Regions from separate parts of the Pantoea brenneri genome, predicted to be linked through region 1. Evidence: predicted binding sites of a transcription regulator. Region 1 holds the regulator's gene; each other region holds the start of a gene.

Region 1 (4,183 bases):
GTTAAAAGTTTGCTGCATCGCGCCGAAGGCGGGCAGGTACATATCGGTGGCTAAAAAGCCCAGCATGCTCAGCAGAGCGAGATAAGGCATAAATCCTTTTGACGGTGACATCTGATTCTCATTTTGCAGGTTGAACGCGGCAGAGTGTAAAAGGTGCGTTTGCCGCTGTGAAACGCTAATATTTGCCGGTTGCTGTTAAAAAATTTGAAGGCAGATTATGTGGTCAGAATATGCATTAGAGGTGGTGGATGCGGTGGCGCGCGGTGGCAGCTTCAGCGCCGCGGCGCAGGAGCTGCATCGGGTGCCGTCTGCTATCAGCTATACCGTGCGTCAGCTGGAAACGTGGCTGGCGGTACCGCTGTTTGAGCGCCAGCATCGCGAGGTGGTATTAACCCCCGCTGGCGAGCATTTTGTCCGTGAAGGGCGCAGCGTTATCAAAAAAATGCTCGCCACCCGCCGCCAGTGTCAGCAGCTGGCTAACGGCTGGCGTGGACAGCTGAGTATTGCGGTCGACTGCATCGTCAAGCCGCAGCGCACCCGGCAGTTAGTCAAAGATTTTTACCGCCATTTCCCCGACATGGAGTTGCACATCAGTTATGAAGTGTTTAACGGCGTCTGGGATGCGCTGGCGGATGATCGGGTTGAAGTGGCCATCGGCGCCACTCAGGCGATACCGGTCGGCGGACGCTTTGCCTTTCGCGACATGGGGACGCTCAACTGGCGCTGCGTGGTGGCGAACCACCATCCGCTGACTGGCGTGAGTCAGATTGATGACGACACCCTGCGCAGCTGGCCGTCGCTGGTGCTGGAAGATACCTCACGCGCGCTGCCACGCCGGATGACGTGGACGCTCGACAATCAGCGTCGTCTGGTGGTGCCGGAATGGCAGACCGGCCTGGATTGCGTGCTGGCGGGATTGTGTGTGGCGATGGTGCCGGGGCATCTGGCGCGGCCATTACTGGACAGCGGAGCGCTGGTGGAGCTGACGTTGCCGGTTGCATTTCCGGACAGCCCCTGTTGCGTAAGCTGGGCGGAAGATCGCGCATCACCGGCGACGGGCTGGTTACTCAGCTATCTGGGTGATGCGCAAACGCTTAATCAGGAGTGGTTAAGCGAAGATTAACGGCGATAGTCGCGGAACGGACCGTCAGCCACGGAACGACGTTCAATCAGCGTCGGATGCACTTCGATGGTCTGAGAAACCTCTCGTTTACTGGTGATGCGGTCAAGCAGCATCTCCAGCGCTTTCTCACCCAGTTGTGCTTTTGGCTGATGCACGGTAGTCAGCGCAGGCGCGAAGTAGCGCGCGTTGCGCACATTGTCATATCCGATCACCGAAATGTCCTGCGGCACCCGCAAACCCATCTCATCGGCGGCGCAAATCGCGCCCATCGCCATGATATCACCACCACAGAACACCGCGGTCGGGCGCTGTTTCTGCGACAGGATCTGCTGCATCGCCTGATAGCCTGATTCCGGTTCGAAGTCGCCCTGCACGATCCATTCGGCACGCGGCTGAATGCCGGCTTCTTCCAGCGCCTTGAGGAAACCAGCATGACGTCCACCGCCGGTGTTGCGCTCCATCTGACCGGGAATCGCGCCAATCTCACGGTGACCGCGCTCAATCAGATAACGTCCGGCCAGATAGCCGCCCTGAAACGCATTATCCAGCACCGTGTCGGTGAAGTCGGCGCGTGACTCGCCCCAGTCCATCACCACCATCGGGATATTACGATTTTCTTCCAGCATCTTCAGCAGATCGTCCGGATACTCAGAGCACATCACCAGCAAACCATCGACGCGCTTCTGCGCCATCATGCTGAGATAGGCACGCTGCTTTTGCAGGTCGTTATGCGCATTGCCCAGAATCAGGGTGTAACCTTTGTCGAAGCAGTGATTCTCCACCGCCTCAATAATTTCAGCAAAGTAGGGCGCTTCGCTCGAGGTTGCCAGCAGGCCCAGCGTTTTGGTGTGATTCACTTTCAGGCTGCGCGCTACGGCGCTCGGCGAATAGTGCAGTTCCTGAATCGCCTGCCAGACGGCGTTGCGCGTCTCTTCAGCGACAAAACGCGTTTTGTTGATGACGTGCGAAACGGTGGTCGTTGAGACGCCGGCGCGTTTTGCCACATCTTTAATTGTTGCCATTAAAATCGGACTCCAGGGCTTATCTAACGCAATGATAAGCATAATGTTAAACGTTTGCGTCTGCTCAGGGTTTTCTCCGCAATTATGCAGCTTTTCTGGCCGGTAAACAGGCGTCTGGCGGGTAATGAGCGCCTGAAAAGGAGAGCAAACGGAACCGGGGCTGCGCGCGTTGCGCAACAAAGGCAGGATTCTAACAAGGCTGGACGGATAAAACGAGATTTTTACCGGCCCGTATGGGAAAATGGCTTATCCCTACAAAATGTGTGACTAAGGAGCGGTAAATGAGTACAGATTTGAAACTGGCCCTGATGACTACCGTCGGCTGTCTGCTGATGATTGTCGCCTTTAGCTTTACAGCTGTGCTGCACTAATGAAAAAGCCGGGCATCGCCCGGCTTTTCTCTGTCTGGTTATTCGCGTAGCGAATCCGCTTAACGAATGGTTTTCGGCGTCATCACCCGACGCGCGCCGATGTAGTGGCGCTGCCAGTAATCTTCACCCAGCGCACTGATCTGAATATCTTTGCCGGTGCGTGGCGACTGAATAAATTTGCCGTTGCCGAGATAAACCCCAACGTGATCGGCGGTGCCGCGACCATTAATCCGGAAGAAGACTAAATCGCCTTTCTCCAGCGACTCACGTTTTACCGGCGCGGCGTCGCGCAGGTGGTACATCTCATTGGCGGTACGCGGGATCTTAAATTTAACCAGATCTTTATAGGCGTACCACACCAGACCGCTGCAGTCGAAACCGGTGTGCGGTGAGGTGCCGCCCCACTGATAGGGTTTACCCAGCTGGCCCATCAACTTGGTCATCGCCGTCTCGCGCGCCTTCTGGTAGCGCTGGCGATGTGACTTGCTCATTTTAATGGTGCCGGTGTCACCGCTGTCATTGCTGCTGGCGTCAGCCGTTTTAAGCAGACGCTGATGGCCGTAGCGTTTCTTACTGGCGGTTTTGAGCAGGGTTTTGCTTTTCTTTGCGGGAAGATGACTGGCGGTGAGTTCGCTTTTTTTCTGTTTTTTGAGTTTGAGCTTCTGGACCGGGCTGACGCGTGTTTTCTTCGCCGACGTTTTCAACGGGCGACGCTTGCGGCGCTCATCTTCGCGCGCACTCTTTTTCTCTGCTTTATGCGAACTGACATTCACCGGCGCCTGCGGGGAAGCAGAAGCGATGTTGAAGAACAGTTGCGCAAAGGCAAGGATGAAAAGCGTAATGATTAAACGCATAGTCCGGTTTTAGTTAAGTTGTCAGGGCCACTACGCACCGCGACAAAGTTGGGAAAAATCTGATCCAGGATCAGCGCCGAAGCCATTCTAGTCCAGTTCACCTGAAAACCGTAACGCCTTTTTTTATTAATCTTTCGGCCTCGCCCGTTTGCGCTGAAAATGAGCATTTTCAGCGTCTTATATCTACAAAACTATTGCAAATTATTAATATGTTACTTGTAGTTAATAATCGGGAGTTAACAGGGCCGAAAAGAGGACTTAACAAACATGGCGATTTAATCGGGCAACCCCCAAAATCTCATTTTCAGTCCTGGTGCGAAGTCGCTACAATAAACAAACACGAAGTGACGAATTAAGGAAGGCAATTATGAGTACTGTAGAAAAAATTCAGCGCCAGATCGCAGAAAACCCGATCCTGCTGTACATGAAAGGTTCCCCGAAACTGCCAAGCTGCGGTTTCTCTGCGCAGGCGGTACAGGCGCTGTCAGCCTGCGGTGAGCGTTTTGCTTACGTGGATATTCTGCAGAACCCAGACATTCGTGCAGAGCTGCCGAAATATGCCAACTGGCCAACCTTCCCGCAGCTGTGGATTGATGGCGAACTGGTCGGCGGATGTGACATCATCGTCGAGATGTTCCAGCGCGGTGAACTGCAGTCGCTGATTAAAGAGACCGCAGAGAAGTTTAAAGAAGCGGAATAAAACAAAAAGGCCGACATCGCGTCGGCCTTTTTCATTGCAGATTCTTCAGTCAGCGCTCGCGGCTGCTTCGCCTTCGGCGAAGGGCAGGGGCCAGCCACCCAGCCGTTTCCAGC
Region 2 (4,183 bases), on a different contig from region 1:
TTCCCAGCGCGTCCTCTTGTGGTCCCGGTATCTTTCCCCAACTGTCATGTTATAGTTGCTTCAACAGCGACTTATCCGGCGGGGAAACCATGTCTGACTCTTCTCAGCTCCAGCTTCAAGGCCATCGCCAGGCGATTCGCCAGCACGTCCGTCATCTGCGGCACGCACTGACCGATGAGCAGCAGGAACAGGCGGCAGAGCAACTCGCTGAACACGCCCTCAATTACGCCCCGATCACTGCCGCACAAAACGTTGCACTGTTTCTGTCGGTCGATGGCGAACTCAACACCCGCCCGCTGATTGCCCGACTGTGGCAGCAGAAAAAGCAGGTCTTCCTGCCGGTTTTACACCCTTTCTCGCCCGGCAACTTACTGTTTCTGCGCTACTCAACCGAAACCCAACTGGTGCGCAATAAGCTGCGCATTCCCGAGCCGCCGCTGGACATCCGGCAGTTGATTACCCTGGATCAGCTTGATGTGATGATGGTGCCGCTGGTGGCTTTCGACCAGTATGGACAGCGCCTGGGGATGGGTGGCGGTTTTTACGATCGCACCCTGCAAAACTGGCGGCAGCACGGTTTCCTGCCGGTGGGCCTGGCGCACGACTGTCAGCGCGTCGATAGCCTGCCGGTGGCCGACTGGGATGTGCCTTTGCCAGCGATAATGACGCCGTCAAAACTCTGGCAGTGGGAGTAGACGTTTGGAATGAAGGAGGCGCAATGAAGCGCCTGATATTTCTGGCCAAGTCTGTCCGATGAGTGGTGAGATCGGGCCAGCGCAGGGAACACGGCCAGATCGGAAAGACGCAAAAGCTGCCATCCATGACACGCCCGGCCCACGCGATTACGCACCTCATCCCTGAGGTACGCCCGTAGCCGGGCCAACGCGTTGCGTTACCTGCGGTGCAGTTTGCTTAGTAAAGCAGACGGGCGCGGATGGTGCCCGGAATCGCTTTCATCAGCTGTAACGCTTTGTCAGCCAGCTCTGGCTCAGCATCAATATCAATCACCACGTAGCCCATAAATGGCGATGTCTGCAGATACTGCGCCGCAATGTTGATGCCCTGCTCAGCAAAAATCTGGTTGATCGCCGTCAGCACGCCAGGACGGTTTTCATGGATGTGCAGCAGACGGCTGGCGCTGACGCCATGCATCGGCAGTGACACTTCCGGGAAGTTAACCGCTGACAGCGTGGAGCCGTTATCGGAGTATTTCGCCAGCTTACCGGCCACTTCAATACCGATATTCTCCTGCGCTTCTTCCGTCGATCCGCCAATGTGCGGCGTCAGGATCACGTTATCAAACTCACTAAGCGGCGAGATGAACGGATCGCTGTTAGTCGCAGGCTCAACCGGGAAGACGTCGATCGCGGCGCCGCCAACCTGTTTACTGGCCAGCGCCTCGCACAGCGCCGGAATATCCACCACCGTACCGCGTGAGGCGTTAATCAGCAGTGCGCCAGGCTTCATCTGCGCCAGCTGCTCAGCACCGATCATATTCTGGGTGGAGACCGTCTCCGGCACGTGCAGGCTGACCACATCGCTCATGTTAAGCAGATCCGCCATATGGCGTACCTGAGTCGCATTACCCAGCGGCAGTTTGTTTTCGATATCGTAGAAGAAAACGTGCATCCCCAGGCTTTCAGCCAGCACGCCCAGCTGCATGCCGATATGGCCGTAACCGATGATGCCCAGCTTTTTGCCACGCGCTTCAAACGAGCCTTTGGCATTCTTGTTCCAGATACCGCGGTGGGCTTTGGCATTGGCTTCCGGGATGCCGCGCAGCATCAGCAGCATTTCGCCAATCACCAGTTCCGCCACCGAGCGGGTGTTGGAGAACGGGGCGTTAAACACCGGGATACCACGGCTGGCAGCAGCCTGCAGATCAACCTGGTTAGTCCCGATGCAGAAACAGCCGACCGCGACCAGCTTCTCAGCTGCGGCAAAGATCTCTTCGGTGAGTTGGGAGCGGGAACGGATACCAATAAAGTGTGCATCACGGATCGATGCTTTTAACGCGTCGGAGTCCAGCGCGCCCTTGTGGAATTCGATGTTGGTGTAGCCTGCAGCCCGCAGGTTTTCCACCGCGCTCTGATGGACACCTTCCACCAGCAGGAACTTAATCTTGTCTTTTTCCAGTGATACCTTTGCCATTTCCCGACCCTATTCAGAATTCATTGAGGACTGCCATAAGCCAGCCTTCTGTCAAAATATCAAAAAATACGCGTCCGGCAATACAAACGATTGCCTGCCCGACAGCACGGCAAGGCTCAGCAACAGCACATTGCCGTACAAAATCGTGATGTCTGCGATGAAGGGAGAACGAACCCGCTGTGGATGACGCTAATGTGACATAAGTCACCAAATTTCACCCTGGCGAGAAAAGATGTTTTGCGGGCAGAAATAACCGGCGCCGTAATGACGCCGGACAGATCATTTTTTGATGGTTTTAACCCCGTCAGGCCCGCCAATCAGTGCGATATCGGCACCCCGAGCGGCAAAAAGACCGACGGTGACCACGCCGGGCAAGGCGTTAATGGTTTTTTCCAGCGCTATAGGATCGAGAATGCGCAGATTATGCACGTCGAGAATAATGTTGCCGTTATCGGTGACCACGTTCTGACGGTATTCCGGTAATCCTCCGAGTTTAACCAGCTGACGCGCCACGTAGCTGCGCGCCATCGGGATCACTTCAACCGGCAGCGGGAAACGGCCCAGCACGTCGACCTCTTTGGAGGCGTCAGCAATGCAGATAAAGGTTTCAGCCACCGCGGCGACGATTTTCTCACGCGTCAGCGCGGCTCCCCCGCCTTTGATCATCTGCATCTGAGGATTGATCTCATCGGCACCGTCGACGTAAACCGACAGAATGTCGATCTCATTCAGATCGAACACCTGAATCCCCAGGCTTTTCAGCTTCTGGGTTGAGGCGTCGGAACTGGAGACCGCGCCCTCAATCTGATGCCTGACCGTCGCGAGCGCATCAATAAAGTGGGCCGCGGTCGATCCGGTGCCAACGCCGACAACCGTACCAGGCTGCACATAATCGAGTGCAGCCCAGCCTACGGCTTTTTTCAGTTCATCCTGGGTCATGGTATGTTTAAAACCTGTGCGACAACGAAGTGCGCGTAGTATAAAACAAGGCTGACTGAAAATGCTCGGGTGACAGACGCGGATTTATCGCTTTGGAAGCCAGACCACAAAAAACACGCGGTCGCTCACAGGTGACACTTTTGTGGCATAGTAACGTCCACCCTGAAGGAGAGAAAATAACAATGAAACGCCCGGATTATCGTACGCTTCAGGCGCTGGATTCAGTGATTCGTGAACGCGGTTTCGAACGCGCCGCACAGAAATTATGTATCACGCAGTCGGCGGTTTCACAGCGTATCAAGCAGCTGGAGAATCTGTTTGGTCAGCCACTGCTGGTGCGTACCGTCCCGCCTCGCCCGACCGAACAGGGCCAGAAACTGCTGGCGCTGTTGCATCAGGTAGAGCTGCTGGAAGAGGAGTGGCTGGGCGATGAAAACAGCGGTACTACACCGCTGCTGTTGTCGCTGGCGGTCAACGCCGACAGTCTGGCAACCTGGCTGCTGCCTGCGCTGAAAGATGTGCTGGCCGACTCACCGGTACGGCTGAATTTGCAGGTAGAAGATGAAACCCGTACCCAGGAGCGTTTACGCCGTGGTGAAGTGGTCGGTGCCGTGAGTATTCAGCCCCAGCCGTTACCGAGTTGCCTGGTGGATCAACTGGGTGCGCTCGACTATCTGTTCGTCGCATCACGTGACTTTGCCGACCGCTTCTTCCCGAACGGCGTCACCCGTTCTGCCCTGCTGAAAGCGCCTGCCGTGGCGTTTGACCATCTGGATGATATGCATCAGGCGTTTCTGCAGCAAAACTTCGATCTGTCGCCGGGCAGCGTGCCCTGCCATATCGTCAATTCATCGGAAGCTTTTGTGCAGATGGCGCGACAGGGTTCGACCTGCTGTATGATCCCGCACTTGCAGATTGAGCGCGAGCTGGCGAGCGGTGAGCTGATTGATTTGACGCCCGGCCTCTATCAGCGCCGGATGCTCTACTGGCATCGCTTCGCGCCGGAGAGCCGTCTGATGCGGCGGGTGACCGATGCGCTGATCGCGCACGGACATCGCGTGCTGCGTCAGGATGACGTCGCCGCGTAACCACA
Region 3 (4,183 bases), 510 kb from region 1:
GCGTATGAACGCCTGCTGCTGGAAAGCATGCGCGGTATTCAGGCGCTGTTTGTCCGTCGTGATGAAGTCGAAGCGGCCTGGACCTATGTCGATTCGATCATTGAAGCGTGGGCGGCGGATGGCGATTCCTCCAAACCGTATCAGGCCGGCACCTGGGGCCCGGTTGCCTCGGTGGCGATGATCACCCGCGATGGTCGTTCGTGGAACGAGTTTGAATAACTGAACGTTTAAGGCCCGCACCGTGCGGGCCTTTTTTTGTCCGGCGCGATTCTGGAAAAGTGAACTGGCGTTTCAAAAATCGTTTGAGGCGATAGACGCTCAGGAACCGGATCATGTATGGTAGTGGCGCAATTACAGGGCAGGAGCCGATGCTCCATGACCGGGCCGCTAATCCCGGTGTTATCAAGCAAGGGGAAGTGATGAAAAACTGGAAAACGAGTGCCGAACAGATTCTGACCACCGGACCGGTCGTGCCGGTGATCGTAGTAAACAAGCTGGAACACGCGGTGCCGATGGCCAAAGCGCTGGTCGCGGGCGGCGTCAGGGTGCTGGAAGTGACGCTGCGAACCCCGGTGGCGATGGATGCACTGCGTGCGATGATCAAAGAGGTGCCGGAGGCGATTGTGGGTGCCGGTACGGTGATCAATCCACAGCAGTTGCAGGAAGTGACCGATGCGGGCGCGCAGTTTATCATCAGCCCCGGCGTCACCGAATCATTACTGAAAGCCGCCGTGGAAGGGCCGGTTCCGTTAATTCCTGGCATCAGCACCGTTTCTGAACTGATGACCGGCATGGATTACGGCCTGCGTGAATTCAAATTCTTCCCGGCGGAAGCCAACGGTGGCGTGAAAGCGCTGCAGGCGATTGGCGGACCTTTCCCGCAGGTACGTTTCTGTCCGACCGGTGGCATTTCTCCGGCCAACTACCGTGACTATCTGGCGCTGAAAAGCGTGCTGTGTATTGGCGGGTCTTGGCTGGTGCCAAACGATGCGCTGGAAACCGGCGACTGGGATCGGATTACCCGACTGGCGCGTGAGGCGGTGGAAGGGACGAAGTAATAGCAGGCGGTGAGCACGGGCTCACCGCCGTGATTTTATCCCTCGACCGTCACCGCAGCTGCGCTGGCAACGGCGCGCGCAATCGCCTGATCGGTGGTCTCACCGCTGGCCAGCGCCACGCCTAACCGACGCTGACCGCTGATCTCCGGTTTGCCGAACAGGCGCAGTTGCAGACCAGCCCCCAGCGCCGCATCGACATTCACGAATTGCACATTCTGGCTGGTAAGCTGCGGCAGGATCACTGCCGATGCAGCAGGGCCATACTGGCGGATGCCGCCAATCGGTAAGCCAAGGAAAGCGCGCACGTGCAGCGCAAACTCCGACAGATCCTGCGAAATCAGGGTGACCATACCGGTATCATGCGGACGCGGCGACACTTCGCTGAACACCACCTCATCGCCACAGATGAACAGCTCAACACCAAACAGACCGTAGCCGCCCAGCGCCTTCACCACCTGAGCCGCAATGGCCTGCGCCCGCTGCAGTGCCAGATCGCTCATCTGCTGCGGCTGCCAGGATTCACGGTAATCGCCGTCTTCCTGACGATGACCAATCGGCGCGCAGAAATGAATGCCATCGACTGCACTGATGGTCAGCAGGGTAATTTCAAAATCAAACGCCACCACCCCTTCGACGATGACCCGACCGGCACCGGCACGACCGCCTTGCTGCGCATATTCCCATGCACGGTCCAGCTGACTGGCATCGCGGATAAAGCTCTGGCCTTTGCCGGATGAACTCATCACCGGTTTTACGATGCAGGGAAAACCGATCTCTGCGGCAGCCTGATCGAAACGCGCTTTACTGTCGGCGAAGCGGTAACGGGAGGTCGGCAGCGACAGCTCTTCGGCTGCCAGACGGCGAATGCCTTCGCGGTTCATGGTCAGCTGCGCGGCGCGTGCGGTTGGCACCACACGCTGGCCTTGCTGTTCCAGCTCAACCAGTTTATCGGTGGCGATGGCTTCGATTTCCGGCACCACGAAGTCAGGCTTCTCCTGGGCGATCAGCGCGGCCAGCGCGTCGCCATCCAGCATGTTGATCACATGGCTGCGATGCGCCACGTGCATCGCCGGGGCATCGGCATAGCGATCGACAGCAATCACTTCCACACCCAGACGCTGACACTCCAGTGCCACTTCTTTACCCAGTTCACCTGAACCTAATAACATCACGCGCGTGGCCGCAGGGCGCAGCGCTGTTCCGAGAGTCGTCATAAATTCACCTAAGCAGTCAAAATGCGCGCGCAGTATAAACGAAAACGTTTGCGTTCTCATCTTTCCTGCCCGCTGGCGGCTGTTTTGCCGTACTTTTCCCGCTCTGACGTTTCCTGACATCTTTTTCGTCAGGATGGCTGACTACCATCTAAAACAGGAGTGGAAGATGAATAACTGGTTACAACAGATTCAGTCGGTACTGGCAAAGAAGGGCGGTAATAGTCAGTCCGGGGGCGGCTTAAGCGATATGCTGGCGCCGGGTGCCTTAGGTGGGCTGGCGGGTATGCTGATTTCCAGTAAATCGTCGCGCAAACTGTTAACCCAGTATGGCGGCAAAGCGCTGATTATTGGCGGTGGTGCCGCCGCCGGCGCGCTGCTGTGGAATAAATACAAACAGCGGGTGCGTGAAACCCACCAGGATGAGCCTGACTTTGGCGTGGCGCAGACGCCGGTCGACTTGCGGGCGGAGCGTCTGGTGACTGCGCTGGTGTTTGCTGCAAAGAGCGACGGTCATATCGACGATCAGGAACGTGCGGCGATTGAGCAGAATATTCAGCAGTCCGGCTATGGCAAAGATGCCGAACAGCTGATTCAGAAAGCGATGAGCCGCCCGCTCGATCCGCAGTGGCTGGCGGCTGGCGTCAAGAATGAAGAAGAGGCGCTGGAACTCTACTTCCTGAGCTGCGCCGCGATTGACGTCGACCATTTTATGGAACGCAGCTACCTGTCGGCGCTCGGCGACGCGCTTAAAATCCCGCAGGATGTCCGTGACGGCATCCAGCAGGATATCGTGGCGGAGAAGGCCCGCTTGCCCGCCAGTTAATCCTCACTGGCCACTTCCGGTGGCCAGCTTGTTGTTTCCGTACCAGCTGATGCTTGGCTTCCTGCGCCTTTGGTGCCACGCTTACAGATCATTACTTTCACGGAGACGGATGTCATGAAAGCACCCATCGCAAAAAAAATACCGCATGAGATGACGCTGCATGGTGAAACGCGCGTCGATAACTACTACTGGCTACGCGACGACAAACGTGAAGATAACGAAGTACTTGATTACCTGCGGGCTGAAAATAACTATGGCCGCAAAATTATGTCGACTCAGCAACCGCTGCAGGAACGGGTGCTGAAGGAGATCATTGACCGTCTGCCGCCGGAAGACCATTCGGTGCCCTATGTGAAGAACGGGTATCGTTATCAGAGTCGCTATCAGAGCGGCAATGAATATCCGGCTTATTATCGCCAGCCCGCTGCCAGCGAGGTGACTGATGAGTGGACGCTGCTGCTTGATGCCAATCAGCGTGCCTCCCACAGTGAGTTCTATACCATGGGCGCACTGCACATCAGCCCGGATAATCAGGTAATGGCGCTGGCCGAAGATTTCCTGTCACGGCGACAATATGGCATCCGCTTCCGCAATCTGCAGAGCGGTAGCTGGTATCCCGAAGTGCTGAGTAACGCCTCATCCAGCTTCGCCTGGGGCAACGACTCCCGCACCGTCTACTATGTCCAGAAACATCCGCAGACGCTGCTCTCTTATCAGGTTTGGCGGCATGAGCTGGGTACGCCGCAGTCCGACGACCAGCTGGTGTATGAAGAGCGGGATGATACCTTTCACCTCAGCGTGCATAAAACCACCTCTAAGCAGTTCATCCTGATTGCGCTGTTCAGCACCACCACCAGCGAAATCCAGCTGATTGACGCTAACTTCCCGGACGCGCAGCCGCATGTGTTCCTGCCGCGTCGCCGCGATCATGAATACAGCCTCGATCACTACGATCATCAGTTCTTTATCCGGTCGAACCGTGACGGCAAGAACTTCGGGCTTTATCGCACCCGTTATCTGGCAGAATCCCGCTGGGAGACGCTGATCCCGGCGCGCGATCATGTGGTAATGGAAGATTTCCAGCTGTT

Evidence for each region. The regulator PurR, encoded in region 1, represses purine synthesis genes. The targets are predictions, from matches to a motif close to CANGCAAACGTTTGCNTG.
Region 2: a site for PurR is predicted at 2,231-2,248, ahead of serA (phosphoglycerate dehydrogenase). Genes of this name have one in related genera too.
Region 3: a site for PurR is predicted at 2,310-2,327, ahead of purT (formate-dependent phosphoribosylglycinamide formyltransferase). Genes of this name have one in related genera too.

The regions. Positions count from the first base shown of each region.
Region 1 is NZ_JBCGBG010000001.1:1,347,623-1,351,805, reverse strand. It holds gene punC (purine nucleoside transporter PunC) at 1-111, opposite strand, end outside; gene punR (DNA-binding transcriptional activator PunR) at 218-1,123, shown strand; gene purR (HTH-type transcriptional repressor PurR) at 1,120-2,145, opposite strand; gene cydH (cytochrome bd-I oxidase subunit CydH) at 2,427-2,516, shown strand; gene AABB92_RS06285 (C40 family peptidase) at 2,576-3,370, opposite strand; gene AABB92_RS06280 (Grx4 family monothiol glutaredoxin) at 3,735-4,070, shown strand; gene rnt (ribonuclease T) at 4,116-4,183, opposite strand, start outside.
Region 2 is NZ_JBCGBG010000007.1:161,923-166,105, forward strand. It holds gene AABB92_RS20270 (5-formyltetrahydrofolate cyclo-ligase) at 90-695, shown strand; gene serA (phosphoglycerate dehydrogenase) at 913-2,151, opposite strand; gene rpiA (ribose-5-phosphate isomerase RpiA) at 2,431-3,090, opposite strand; gene AABB92_RS20285 (LysR family transcriptional regulator ArgP) at 3,273-4,178, shown strand.
Region 3 is NZ_JBCGBG010000001.1:837,880-842,062, forward strand. It holds gene zwf (glucose-6-phosphate dehydrogenase) at 1-219, shown strand, start outside; gene AABB92_RS03790 (bifunctional 4-hydroxy-2-oxoglutarate aldolase/2-dehydro-3-deoxy-phosphogluconate aldolase) at 420-1,058, shown strand; gene purT (formate-dependent phosphoribosylglycinamide formyltransferase) at 1,094-2,272, opposite strand; gene AABB92_RS03800 (tellurite resistance TerB family protein) at 2,439-3,095, shown strand; gene AABB92_RS03805 (prolyl oligopeptidase family serine peptidase) at 3,210-4,183, shown strand, end outside.